Regions from separate parts of the Pseudomonas sp. MT3 genome, predicted to be linked through region 1. Evidence: riboswitches for the same ligand, from Rfam matches in the RefSeq annotation. Region 1 holds a riboswitch; the other holds the start of a gene.
The links. A riboswitch is a leader RNA that binds a small molecule or an ion and turns the genes downstream of it on or off. The one in region 1 is predicted to bind cobalamin.
Positions count from the first base shown of each region.

Region 2: it holds a riboswitch for cobalamin, as region 1 does, so the genes downstream of both, ACYCAX_RS15570 (TonB-dependent receptor domain-containing protein) here and ACYCAX_RS18035 (TonB-dependent receptor plug domain-containing protein) in region 1, are expected to answer to the same signal.

Region 1 is NZ_JBTVPY010000017.1:57,968-63,673, forward strand. It holds gene ddlA (D-alanine--D-alanine ligase) at 1-81, opposite strand, end outside; gene ACYCAX_RS18025 (ABC transporter substrate-binding protein) at 171-1,058, opposite strand; gene ACYCAX_RS18030 ((2Fe-2S) ferredoxin domain-containing protein) at 1,370-2,071, opposite strand; gene ACYCAX_RS18035 (TonB-dependent receptor plug domain-containing protein) at 2,071-4,026, opposite strand; cobalamin riboswitch at 4,121-4,327, opposite strand; gene ACYCAX_RS18040 (VOC family protein) at 4,401-4,829, opposite strand; gene ACYCAX_RS18045 (cupin domain-containing protein) at 5,007-5,375, shown strand; gene ACYCAX_RS18050 (DUF3303 domain-containing protein) at 5,567-5,706, shown strand, end outside.
Region 2 is NZ_JBTVPY010000013.1:159,658-165,363, reverse strand. It holds gene dxs (1-deoxy-D-xylulose-5-phosphate synthase) at 1-1,479, shown strand, start outside; cobalamin riboswitch at 1,521-1,695, shown strand; gene ACYCAX_RS15570 (TonB-dependent receptor domain-containing protein) at 1,802-3,658, shown strand; gene ACYCAX_RS15565 (HAD family hydrolase) at 4,015-4,611, opposite strand; gene tesB (acyl-CoA thioesterase II) at 4,608-5,477, opposite strand; gene ACYCAX_RS15555 (nitroreductase family protein) at 5,497-5,706, opposite strand, start outside.

The DNA of each region.
Region 1 (5,706 bases):
GATATTCTTCGCCGATTGCAGGGACACTTCGTGCTCCGCCGAACGCCCACCGAAAATCACCCCAACGCGCAACTTGCCCATGACAGTCTCCGCATGATCGATGGGCGCTTTCTAACACGGGCTCCGGCGCTTGGGTAGGAACAGTGGCTGGCGAACAGACGAGCCGGCGTTCAGTACCTGCCCAGCTCCTGCGCCAGCTCGCGGGCAGCCTGCCCGCTGTGCACGCCGGGGAACAGGTGGGTGAAAGGCAAGGCCACGAAGCGCCCCTCGCGCACGGCGCGCAGGCGCGAGAGCACCGGGTCGGCGCGCAACGTTCGGATCTTCTGCCCGGCCGTGGACCACAGTGCATCGGCCAGCAGGATCACGTCCGGATCGCGCGCCAGCAGCTGTTCGCTGTTGGCGGTGAAGCCACCCAGGTCGACATCCTCGAACAGGTTGTGCGCGCCGGCAGCGTGCAGCAACTGAGTGACCACGCCGCGCCGCCCCTGGCTCTCCAGGCCGTTGCTGGCGCTATCGAGGTAGAAGACGTCCAGCAGTTGGCGGCCGGTCGAAAGCCGGCGCGCTTCGGCCAGCTCGGCGCGCTGCCGGCGGATCAGATCCTGCGCCCGCTCCTGCTCGCCAAGCAGATCGCCCAGAGTCTTCAGGTCCGTCTCGACACCAGCGAACAGATCGTCCTGCCAAACTCCGCAACCGGCATCCAGCAGGTAGCTGGCGACGCCGTGGCCGGCCAGTTCCTCGCGAGACAGGTTGCCCAGCCGGAAGGCGGAGGCGAACCCAGCCACCACCAGGTCCGGCTGCTGCGCGTAGACCGCTTCCGCCGACGGATACTGGCGCGACAGCAGCGGCACGCCGCGATAGCTTCCTTTGGTCAGGTCGAGATCGTCATCGATGTAGGCCACGCCGATCAGCCGCTCCCTGGCGCCCAGCGCCAGCAGCAGGTCGGCGGCGTGCTGGTTGAGGGCGAGGATGCGTTGCGGCGGGTGGTCGATTCGCCAGGTTTGGGCGCAGTTGCGGTAGTCCTGGGCGGAAGCAGTTACCGCCCCCAGAATCAACGCCAAACCAAGCGCCAGGCTTGACCTGTAGGAGCGAGCTTGCTCGCGAACAGCGCCAGCTCTGAAACATCGCGGACGAAGTCCGCTACTACGCTCCTGGGAAGTCCGTGCCGGGATTCGCCCCTCACCCCGACCCCCTCCCTCAGGGAGAAGGAGCAGCCTATGCCGGCTGAAAGCTCGGCCTTCCCCTGCACCGAACGGTCCCATCTCCCTCCGGGCAGGGGTTAGGGTGAGGAGCCGTTGAAGGAGGACGACGAACCCAACTCCCTGCATCCAGCGGTTCGCGAGCAAGCTCGCTCCTACGAAGCGCGAGTGCGTCATAGTTCATCCACCCGCAGCTCCGCCACCGGCACGCCGTCACGCAGATGCTCCGCCACCACCCGGCACACCTGCTCGTCACTGCGCAGGCCATACCAGACACGTTCGGGATACACCGTCAGCAGCGGCCCGCGATTGCACGGGAACTGGCAGCCGGTGCGGGTCAGCAGGGCGCCCTCGGCGTTCTCGTAGAGGTCGAGGCGGATCAACTCGCGGCGCAGGGTCTTCCACAACGGCAGCGCGCCGCGCCGCACGCAGCGCGGCCCGGTGCAGAGGAACAGGTGACGGCGATGCGGCGGCGGCGCGGACCAGTCCGGTTGCGACGGCACCTCGCCGACGCCCTGGCAGTCCAGCTGTTGCGCCGGATCGTCAATCGCCGTCAGCACCGCCGCCACATCCAGCCCGCGCCGACCGAGCGCCGAAGCGGTGACCTTCGGCAACGGCGCCTGCGGATGCTCCCCGCACAGCGCAGCCAGTTCCGCGCGCAGCCACTCGAGATAGGCGCCGTCGGCGGTCGGTTCGAGGTCCACCAGCAGCAGTTCGATACTCTCGGCCAACAGCTCGCGCACCCGCCCCCAGAGCGAATCGAAACCCTCACCGGTGTCGATGCATTCGACGCCGGCGAGGCGCGCCGATACCTCGCGCAGTAGGCGCTCGCCCTGGGCTCCGGCCAGCGGGCCGACCAGCAGGATGGCCTTCATCAGAAGCTGAAGGTGTAGCGCAGCTCGGCGGTGCGCGGCCGGCCGAGGTTGTCCACCTGGCGGATACCGTTGCTGCTGCGGCCGGTGGCGTAGTCGCGGTCCAGCAGGTTCTCCAGCAGCAGGCTCAGGCGATGCGCGCGGGCGCCGTCGAGGTAGCGGTAGGCATCGCCATCGAGCACGCTGTAGTGGCCGTAGTCGTCGTCCTGGGCGCTGACGATGGAGCCGACGTAGCGCGCGGCAAGACCGGCGCCCCAGAGGCTGTCGTCATAGCCCAGGCGCAGGCGGGCAAAGAAGTGCGGGATGTTGTTCACCGTCACGCCGTCGTGGCTGTCCACCCGATTGCGCGTGGCGTCGGCGGAGAGCTGCCAGTGCCGGCCGAACTGCCACTGGCCGTTGGCTTCCACGCCACGCACGGTGATCTCGCCATTGCCGTTCACCCATTGATCGCCGGCGAGGGTGATGAGGTCGGTGATCTCGCGACGGAACAGGGTGACGCTGCCGCTCCACGGCTGGTCGAACAGCTCGCCGGTGTAGTCCAGGCCCAGTTCGGCGTTGCGGCTGCGCTCGGGCTTGAGGTCGCGGTTGCCGACTTCGTCGCCCGGTTCGTTGACGAACAGTTGCTCGGCGGTGGGCAACTTGAAGGCGGTGCCCAACTGGCCGCGCAGCTTGAGCTGCTGCGTGAGGTCGTAGAGCGAGGTCAGCATCCACACGGTGGCGCCCTCACCGCCCGAGATTTCCTCGCGGCGCACGCCCAGGCTCGGGTGCCAGTCGGGCAGCGCCTCGATGTTCGGTCGCAGCTGGGCGTAGAGCGCATGGGATTCGGCCTTGTCGTTGTCGATGATCAGCACATCGTCCTGGCCCTTGTACCACTGGTTGTCGTTGCCGAAGACCAGCTCGTGGCCACCGCCGAAGCGTGCCTTGCCTTCAAGCTGCGTGCCCCAGTCGGTGAAGCCCCAGTAGTCGTTGTGATTGAGCACCTGGGTACCGCCGCCCTGCAGGTTGTAGACGCGGTCGTAGCGGGTGTCCCAATCGTTGAGGTGGGTCTTGGCGAACCAGCTGAAATCGTCGCCGACGCTCTGCTGGAAGGTCGCCGTGGCGATCTGCTGCACGCGGTTGTTGCTGGTGTGGTGGTTGGAGGTCGGCCGGGCGAAGTCCAGTTCGGCATCGGCGTACTGGTAGAACAGCTCCAGCCGCGAGGCCTCACCGATGGCCTGGATGGCCTTGGCGCCGAACACGTTGACGTCGTACGAGCGACGCTTGTCGCTGACCGTACTGGTCATGTCCTGGTCGCGGTACGGCTGGTAGCCGTCGGAGCGGTTGTGGCTGACATAGGCCATCAGGCCGAGGTCGCCCAGGCCGTTGTGCACGATCTTCTCGGCGCGGGCATCACCGCTGCGGCCCTTGAAGGTGTCCAGGCCGAGGTTCACCTCGCCGGATGCCTCGCGACTGCGCGCGCTGCGGGTGACGATGTTGATCACCCCGGACACCGCCTGGGTGCCGAACAGCAGGCCCTGGCCGCCCTTGAGCACTTCGATGCGCTCCACCGCGGTGGTCGGCAGGGTGTCGAGGTAGATGCCGCCGTAGAGGCGGTTGTTCAGGCGCACGCCGTCCAGCAGGATCAGCGTGTCGTCGTTGCGTCCGCCGAGCAGCGAGTAGGTGCCGTAGTCGAACGGGCCGTTCTTCGGCGCGACGAACAGGCCGGGCACGTACATCTGCAGCACGCGGGTGATGTCGGCGCTGGGGCCGGCGCGTTCGATCTGCTGGCGGTCGATGACCTCCAGCTTGCTGCCGTAGCGGGCCATGTCCGCCACGGTGGTGGACTCCACCGAAGGCGCGTTGACGATTTCATCGGCCAGGTCCAGCGGCGCCGCCGACAGGTGCGGGCCGAGGACGCAGAGGGAGAAAACGGGAGTCCAGCGCAGGGCACGCCGGTTCGGATAGATAGGAAGTTGCAAGGTGATCGCCTCGAAATCGGGATTTCGCAGGCGGCGCAGCGACACCCGGAACGAGCGCGCCCCGGGAACCGGCTCACGCCCGCCCACCGCGGGTTTGCCAAACAGGTTCCAGGCCGGTCTCCGGGCTTGCGAGGATCATGAAACATCCGCCTTCCCATGCCTGAACACAGTGGCCTAGTGGATGCTCCGCTCGCTTACCGTTGCGGGGGCAGCGCCGGACTGATCGCACGAGGGCGACGCACCGGCTTCCCGTTTCACCCCACGCACGGCGGCGGGGGGCACCTGAAACGGGGCGAATCTGAACATTCGGCGGACGAAAGCGTCAAGCGCGGGGGTTGGACAGGATGTTGCGGGAGCGGCGCAAAAGCGCAGGATCAGTGCCAGGGATCGTAGGTACCGAAACTCCAGATGTGCCCTTCCGGACCACGGCAGGTGAAACCCTGGCCGCCGTAGTCCTCGTCCTTGATGTCGATGACGATCTGCGCACCACCGTCCACTACCGCGCGATACAGCGCCTCGGCATCCCTCACCACCACATAGATGCTCTGGGTGCAGCCGCCAATCTCGTCGGGCTGGCGCATCAGCCGGCCGTACTCATTGTCGTGCAGCGACCCGAGCATCACCAGCCCACTGCCATCGGCCAGCGCCAACTGCGCGTGGGCGATGCCGCCGTGGTCATCGGCGACCACCAGCTGCCGCTGGAAACCGAAGGTGGCGCACAGCCAGTCGATGGCCTGCGGCGCATCGCGGTAGCGCAGGCAGGGAATGACGCTGGGGCGGGCGATGGGAGCGGGCGTGGGCATGGCGATCTCCGGCGAAAAGGGCGCGAGGTTCTGAGCATAGTCGCCCGCTTTGCGCTGCTCAGCGCTGCCCGGAGACCAACCGCAACACGGGGAGCCACACCGAAGCGCAAGTTCCTGCAAGACCGCTCCAGGGACCAGCAGTAGTTTGGACAGAACGATCCCAAGGAGAAAACCACCGTGACCCAACGCCAACCGATCAACCTGCAGGACAAGCTCGGCCGCATCACTGAGACCTGGCAGCCGCGAGTGATCGCCGAGATGAACGACTACCAGTTCAAGGTGGTGAAGCTGCACGGCGATTTCGTCTGGCACAGCCACGCCGACACCGACGAGACCTTCATCGTGCTCGACGGCGAGCTGCGCATCGACTTCCGCGACGGCCCGCTGACCCTGCGAGCCGGCGAACTCTACGTGGTGCCTCGCGGCGTCGAGCACAAGCCCTATGCCGAACACGAGGTGCAGGTGATGCTGATCGAACCGCGCGGCGTGCTGAACACCGGCGACCAGGGCGGCGAACGCACGGCGGAGAATGATCGCTGGATCTGACCGTCGATCACCTGCCCTGACGACCGCCGATCAGCGGCCGCTCCCGCTTCGCTGGCTGCTGCTATGCCTGTCGGAAGAACGCCGCTCCCAGCCGGAGACTGTCACGCCTGGGATACACAGGCGCGGCTCTGGCGGCGTCGCCGGTTCGGGTCCGCGTCCAGCGAAGCCCGGAGCCGGGCCGGAGGTGCGACATGCTTTATCTGGTGAACTGGACCATCCCCATCGAGAACCGCGACAGGATCATCCAGCGCTTCCTCAAGACCGGCGGCCAGCCGCCGCCCGGCGTGAAGCTGGTCGGTCGCTGGCACGCCATGGGCCACATGCTCGGCTT
Region 2 (5,706 bases), on a different contig from region 1:
GCGCGCATGCAGGGTTCCAACCGCAAGTCGGTGGCGGTGATCGGCGACGGCGCACTGACCGCCGGCATGGCCTTCGAGGCGCTCAACCACGCGTCGGAGGTCAAGGCCGACATGCTGGTGATCCTCAACGACAACGACATGTCGATCTCCAACAATGTCGGCGGCCTGTCCAACTACCTGGCCAAGATCCTCTCCAGCCGCACCTACAGCAGCATGCGCGAAGGCAGCAAGAAGGTGCTCTCGCGCCTGCCCGGCGCCTGGGAGATCGCCCGCCGCACCGAGGAATACGCCAAGGGCATGCTGGTCCCCGGCACGCTCTTCGAGGAGCTGGGCTGGAACTACATCGGCCCCATCGACGGCCACGACCTGCCGACCCTGATCGCCACCCTGCGCAACATGCGTGACCTCAAGGGCCCGCAGTTCCTCCACGTGGTGACCAAGAAGGGCAAGGGCTTCGGCCCGGCCGAGATCGACCCGATCGGCTACCACGCGATCACCAAGCTGGAAACCGAAGGCGCCGCCCACGCCGCGCCGAAGAAGGCCGGCGGGCCGAAGTACTCCAGCGTGTTCGGCCAGTGGCTGTGCGACATGGCCGCCCAGGACCCGCGCCTGGTCGGCATCACCCCGGCCATGAAGGAAGGCTCCGACCTGGTCGCCTTCGCCGACAGATTCCCGGACCGCTACTTCGATGTCGCCATCGCCGAGCAGCACGCCGTGACCCTCGCGGCCGGCATGGCCTGCGACGGCGCAAAGCCCGTGGTGGCGATCTACTCCACCTTCCTGCAGCGCGGCTACGACCAGCTGATCCACGACGTCGCGGTGCAGAACCTCGACGTGCTGTTCGCCATCGACCGCGCCGGTCTGGTGGGCGAAGACGGCCCGACCCACGCCGGCAGCTTCGACCTCTCCTACCTGCGCTGCATCCCCGGCATGCTGGTGATGACCCCCAGCGACGAGAACGAACTGCGCAAGCTGCTCACCACCGGCCATCACTTCGAAGGCCCGGCGGCGGTGCGCTACCCGCGCGGCACCGGCCCCAACGCTCCCATCGAGGCGGCGCTGGCACCGGTCGAGATCGGCAAGGGCGTGGTGCGCCGTGAAGGCAAGGCCGGCAAGGTTGCCTTCCTGGTGTTCGGCGTGCAACTGGCCGAAGCGCTGAAAGTGGCGGAGCAGTTCGATGCCACGGTCGCCGACATGCGCTTCGTCAAGCCGCTGGACGAGGAACTGGTGCGCCAGCTGGCCGCCAGCCACGAGCTGCTGGTGACCGTCGAGGAGAACTCGGTGATGGGCGGCGCCGGCGCCGCCGTCAGCGAATTCCTCGCCCGCGAGAACCTCCAGCAGCCGATCCTGCACCTGGGCCTGCCGGACTACTACGTCGAGCACGCCAAGCCCGCGCAGATGCTCGCGGAGTGCGGGCTAGACACCGCCGGCATCGAAGCCTCGGTGAAGGCGCGCCTGGAGGCCCTCGGCAAGCGCTGAGACCGATCGGCGCATCCCTCCCCGGGAGTATTGCCAGTGACGGGCGCACCGACTAAGGTGCGCCCGTTTTCGTTCGAGGTAACGGGAAGCAGGTGAAAGACCTGCGCTGCCCCCGCAACGGTAACCGACGCGCCCCTCACGGAGCGCAGCATCGCCATCCGCCACTGCTGAATGCGGGAAGGCGGCGATGTGACGTCGGCAGCCCGGAGACCGCCCTCGACACGCCCCGACAGGTGTTGCGGAGGGCCGCACCGTCAAGTGCGGCCTGCCGCCCTTGCCACGCCCTCCTCGAAAGTCATCCGACCGCTTTTGAGGACGCTCCATGAAACTGCCCCGACTCGCCCTGGCCACCAGCCTGCTGCCCGGCCTGGCCTTCGCCGCCGACGACATCTACCGGCTCTCCGACCAGGTGATCACCTCCGCACGCCAGGCCCAGCCGCGCGCCGAAGCCACTTCGGCCAACAGCGTATTCACCCGTGCCGACATCGAGCGGCTACAAGTGCGCAGCGTGCCCGCCCTGCTCGCCCGCGTGCCTGGCGTGCAGATGGGCAGCTCCGGCGGCGTGGTCTCGTACTCCGTGCGCGGCACCAGCACCGCGCAGACCCTGGTGCTGGTGGACGGCCAGCGCGTCGCCTCCGCCAGCAGCGGCATCGCCCGCCTGGACTACCTGAGCATCGACAGCATCGAGCGCGTCGAGGTGACCCGCGGCCCGCGCTCCGCCCTGTACGGCGCCGACGCCATTGGCGGGGTCATCCAGATCTTCACCCGTCGCGGCGAAGCCGGCCTGCACCCCGAAGTGCGCCTGGCTGCCGGCAGCCACGGCACCTTCGAACGCAGCCTGAGCCTGTCCGGCGGCGACGAGCAGACCCGCTACAACCTCGGCGGCAGCCTCGACGAGAGCCAGGGCTGGGATCGCACCAGCGACAACGTCGGCGCCGACAACGATCACGACGCCCAGCGCAACAAGGCCGTGCACCTGAACCTGGACCACCGTTTCAGCGAGGACTGGAAGGCCGGCCTGAACCTCAACGACCAGCGCGGCAAGAACGAATACGACGACGCCTACAACTTCGAGCCGGGCTCGCCCCGCGACGAATTCCGCGTCAGCAGCTACAGCGCCTACCTCGACGGCCAGATCACGAAGATGTGGAACAGCCGCCTGGAACTGGGCCGCAGCTTCGACCGCAACAAGGCCGTGGGCGCCGCCGACAGCTGGAACAACGGCACGCTGGGAACCACCCGCCACTCGGCGAGCTGGATCAACCGCCTGCGACTGGACGATGCCAATCAGCTGGCGCTGGGCACCGACTGGTACGAAGACAAGGTCGACGGCACCACCGCCTTTGCCGACGACCAGCGCAGCAACCGTGCCTTCTTCGCCCAGCACAGCTTCAAGGGCGACAGCTTCGGCACCGAGCTGGGTATCCGCCACGACAACAACCAGGCCTACGGCAGCCAGAACAGCTGGAACGCCGCCTTCAGCCTGCCGGTGGGCGACAGCCAGACCTGGATCGCCAGCTACGGCGAAGGCTTCCGCGCGCCGACCTTCAGCGACCTCTACTACCCCGGCGCGAGCAACCCGGACCTCAAGGCCGAGACCTCGAAGACCTACGAGCTGCAATGGCGCGGTGACTTCTCGGGCACACACCTGGAAGCCTCGCTGTACCGCACCGAAATCGACGACATGATTGCCTGGGACAGCAACAGCAATCAGCCGGAGAACATCAACAAGGCGCGCATCAATGGCTTCGAGACCAGCGTCGCCCGCGACGTGCTGGGCTGGCAGGCCGCGCTCGGCCTGAGCCTGATCGACCCGCGCGACCGCGACACCGGCCACACCCTGCCATACCGCGCGCGGCGCACCCTGAGCCTGGACCTGGATCGCCAGTTCGGCGCCTTCGGCGTCGGCGGCACCTGGCGTGCGGTCAGCCAACGCTACGACGACGCGGCCAACACCCGCGAACTGTCCGGCTACGGCGTGCTCGACCTGCGCACCAGCTGGCTGGCCAGCGATGAGATTCGCTTCGACCTGAAGCTGGATAACGCCCTGGATCGCAACTACACCCTGGGCGACTACCTGCGCCCGACCAGCCCGATGGACTTCATGGGCGAAGCCCGCCCCTACCGCGAACCGGGGCGCACCGCGCTGCTGGCGGTGACCTGGACGCCGGAGCTGTAAGGGAAGCGGCCTGACGGCCCCTCACCCTGCCCCTGGCTACGCACCCGCTCCGGAGGGAGAGGGACTGTCCTGGCAGGCTCAAGATTCGGCGCCCTCACCCCTTGGGAGAGGGCTGGGGTGAGGCGCACCGGTATCGAACAGAGCCTCCGTAGGAGTGGATTCATCCGCGATGCTCCTGCGTGGCCGACACCAATCGCGGACGAAGTCCGCTCCTACGCCGGGCCTGTGGAATAGTGGGAAGTCGGTTCGCGAGCAAGCTCGCTCCTACAAAAAGCGGCCCGGTGTAGCTCCGATGTCTCAGCGCGTGCTGAACCCTGTAGGAGCGAGCTTGCTCGCGAACCCGCCCAGCAGCGGGCCTAGAGCACTCCCGCCATTCGCCCCAACTGCGCGCAATCCTGCGCATGCCAGTCGGTCAGCTCGGGCCAGGGGTTATCCGGAAGGTTGACCAACGCACTGTGCGCACCCGCCGCGCGGGCGCAATCGAGGTCGAAGCGGTAGTCGCCGACCATCAGCATCCGCTGCGGCGCCACGTCCCAGCGCGCGGCCAGGCGCAGCAGGCCGTCCGGGCTGGGCTTGGGATCGGCCTCGCCACGGCCGAGGATGTCGCCGCTGTGGAAACAATCGCCCACCCCAATGGCGGCCAGGGTGATCAGCGCCAGCTCATGGGCGTTGCGGGTGAGGATGCCCAGGCGGTAGCCGGCCCCGTGCAACGCGCGCACCAGCGCCACCGCACCGGGCGCCGCAATGGAGGCCACCGCCAGTTCGCGCTCATGCTCCAGCAGCCAGGCGTGCTTGGCCGCCGCCTCGTCCTCCGGCAATGCCGCGAGGTGGGAGAGGATGTCGTGTTCCTGGGGAATGCCCAAGGCCCGCTTGATCGCCGGGAAGTCGTGCACCGCCAGGGTCAGGGTACCGTCCATGTCGAACACCCAGTGGCGGATGTCGCCGAGTTTCACGACCAATCCTCGCGATGACGAATCAGGCCTTCCTGGGTGGTGGACGCGACCAGTTGGCCGTCGCGGTTGAAGATGCTGCCGCGCACGAAGCCGCGGCCATTGCCGGCCCAGGGGCTGTCCATCGCATAGAGCAGCCACTCGTCCGCGCGCAGGTCGCGGTGGAACCACACGGAATGGTCGATGGTGGCAACCTGCATGTCCTTCTGCCACACCGAATGCCCGTGAGGCAGTAGCGAGGTGGTGAGGAAGCCGAAATCCGAGGCGTAGGCGAGGATGTACTTGTGCAGCGCCGGGATGTCCGGCAGCTTGCCGTCGGCGCGCAGCCAGAGGTACTTGATCGGCTCGCCGACCTGCGCCTCGTAGGGGTCGTTCTGGGTGACCGGGCGGATCTCGATGGGTTTGGGATACAGCAGTTTGTCGCGGATCAGTTCGGGGAACTGCTCGGCGCTGCGCTGCTTGAGCTCGAGATCCGTGGGCAGGTTCTCCGGGCCAACCACGTCAGGCATCGGGATCTGGTGCTGGAAGCCCTCCTCGTCGGTCTGGAAGGAGGTGCTCAGGGCGAAGATCGGCTGGCCCTTCTGGATCGCGGTGACGCGCCGGGTGCTGAAGGTGCCGCCGTCGCGCACGCGGTCGACCTGGTAGACGACCGGCTTGCTGGCATCCCCCGGGCGCAGGAAGTAGCCGTGCATCGAGTGCACGTGGCGCTCCGGGTCTACGGTCTGGCTGGCCGCCGACAGCGCCTGGCCGAGCACCTGCCCGCCGTACAGCTGGCGGAACCCGAGGTCCTGGCTCATGCCGCGAAACAGGTTTTCCTCGATGGGTTCCAGGCTCAACAGAGCGACCAGGTTGTCCAGGATCAGGGTCATGCGCTTTCCTCGAAAGACTCTACAGCTCGAATGGGTGACGACGCGGCGCCGGGTAGGCGGGGAGACTGGTCAGGCGAGTGTCCCATACCGCGCGGCCGATGGTGAAATGATAGAGGCTGACCGGACGGTCCGGTCCCTCGCCGAGCAATTCCTCCACCGCCGGGTCGAAGTAGCAGCCGATACCGGTGCCCGACAGCCCCGCCGCCTCGGCCTCCAGGTACAGCAGTTG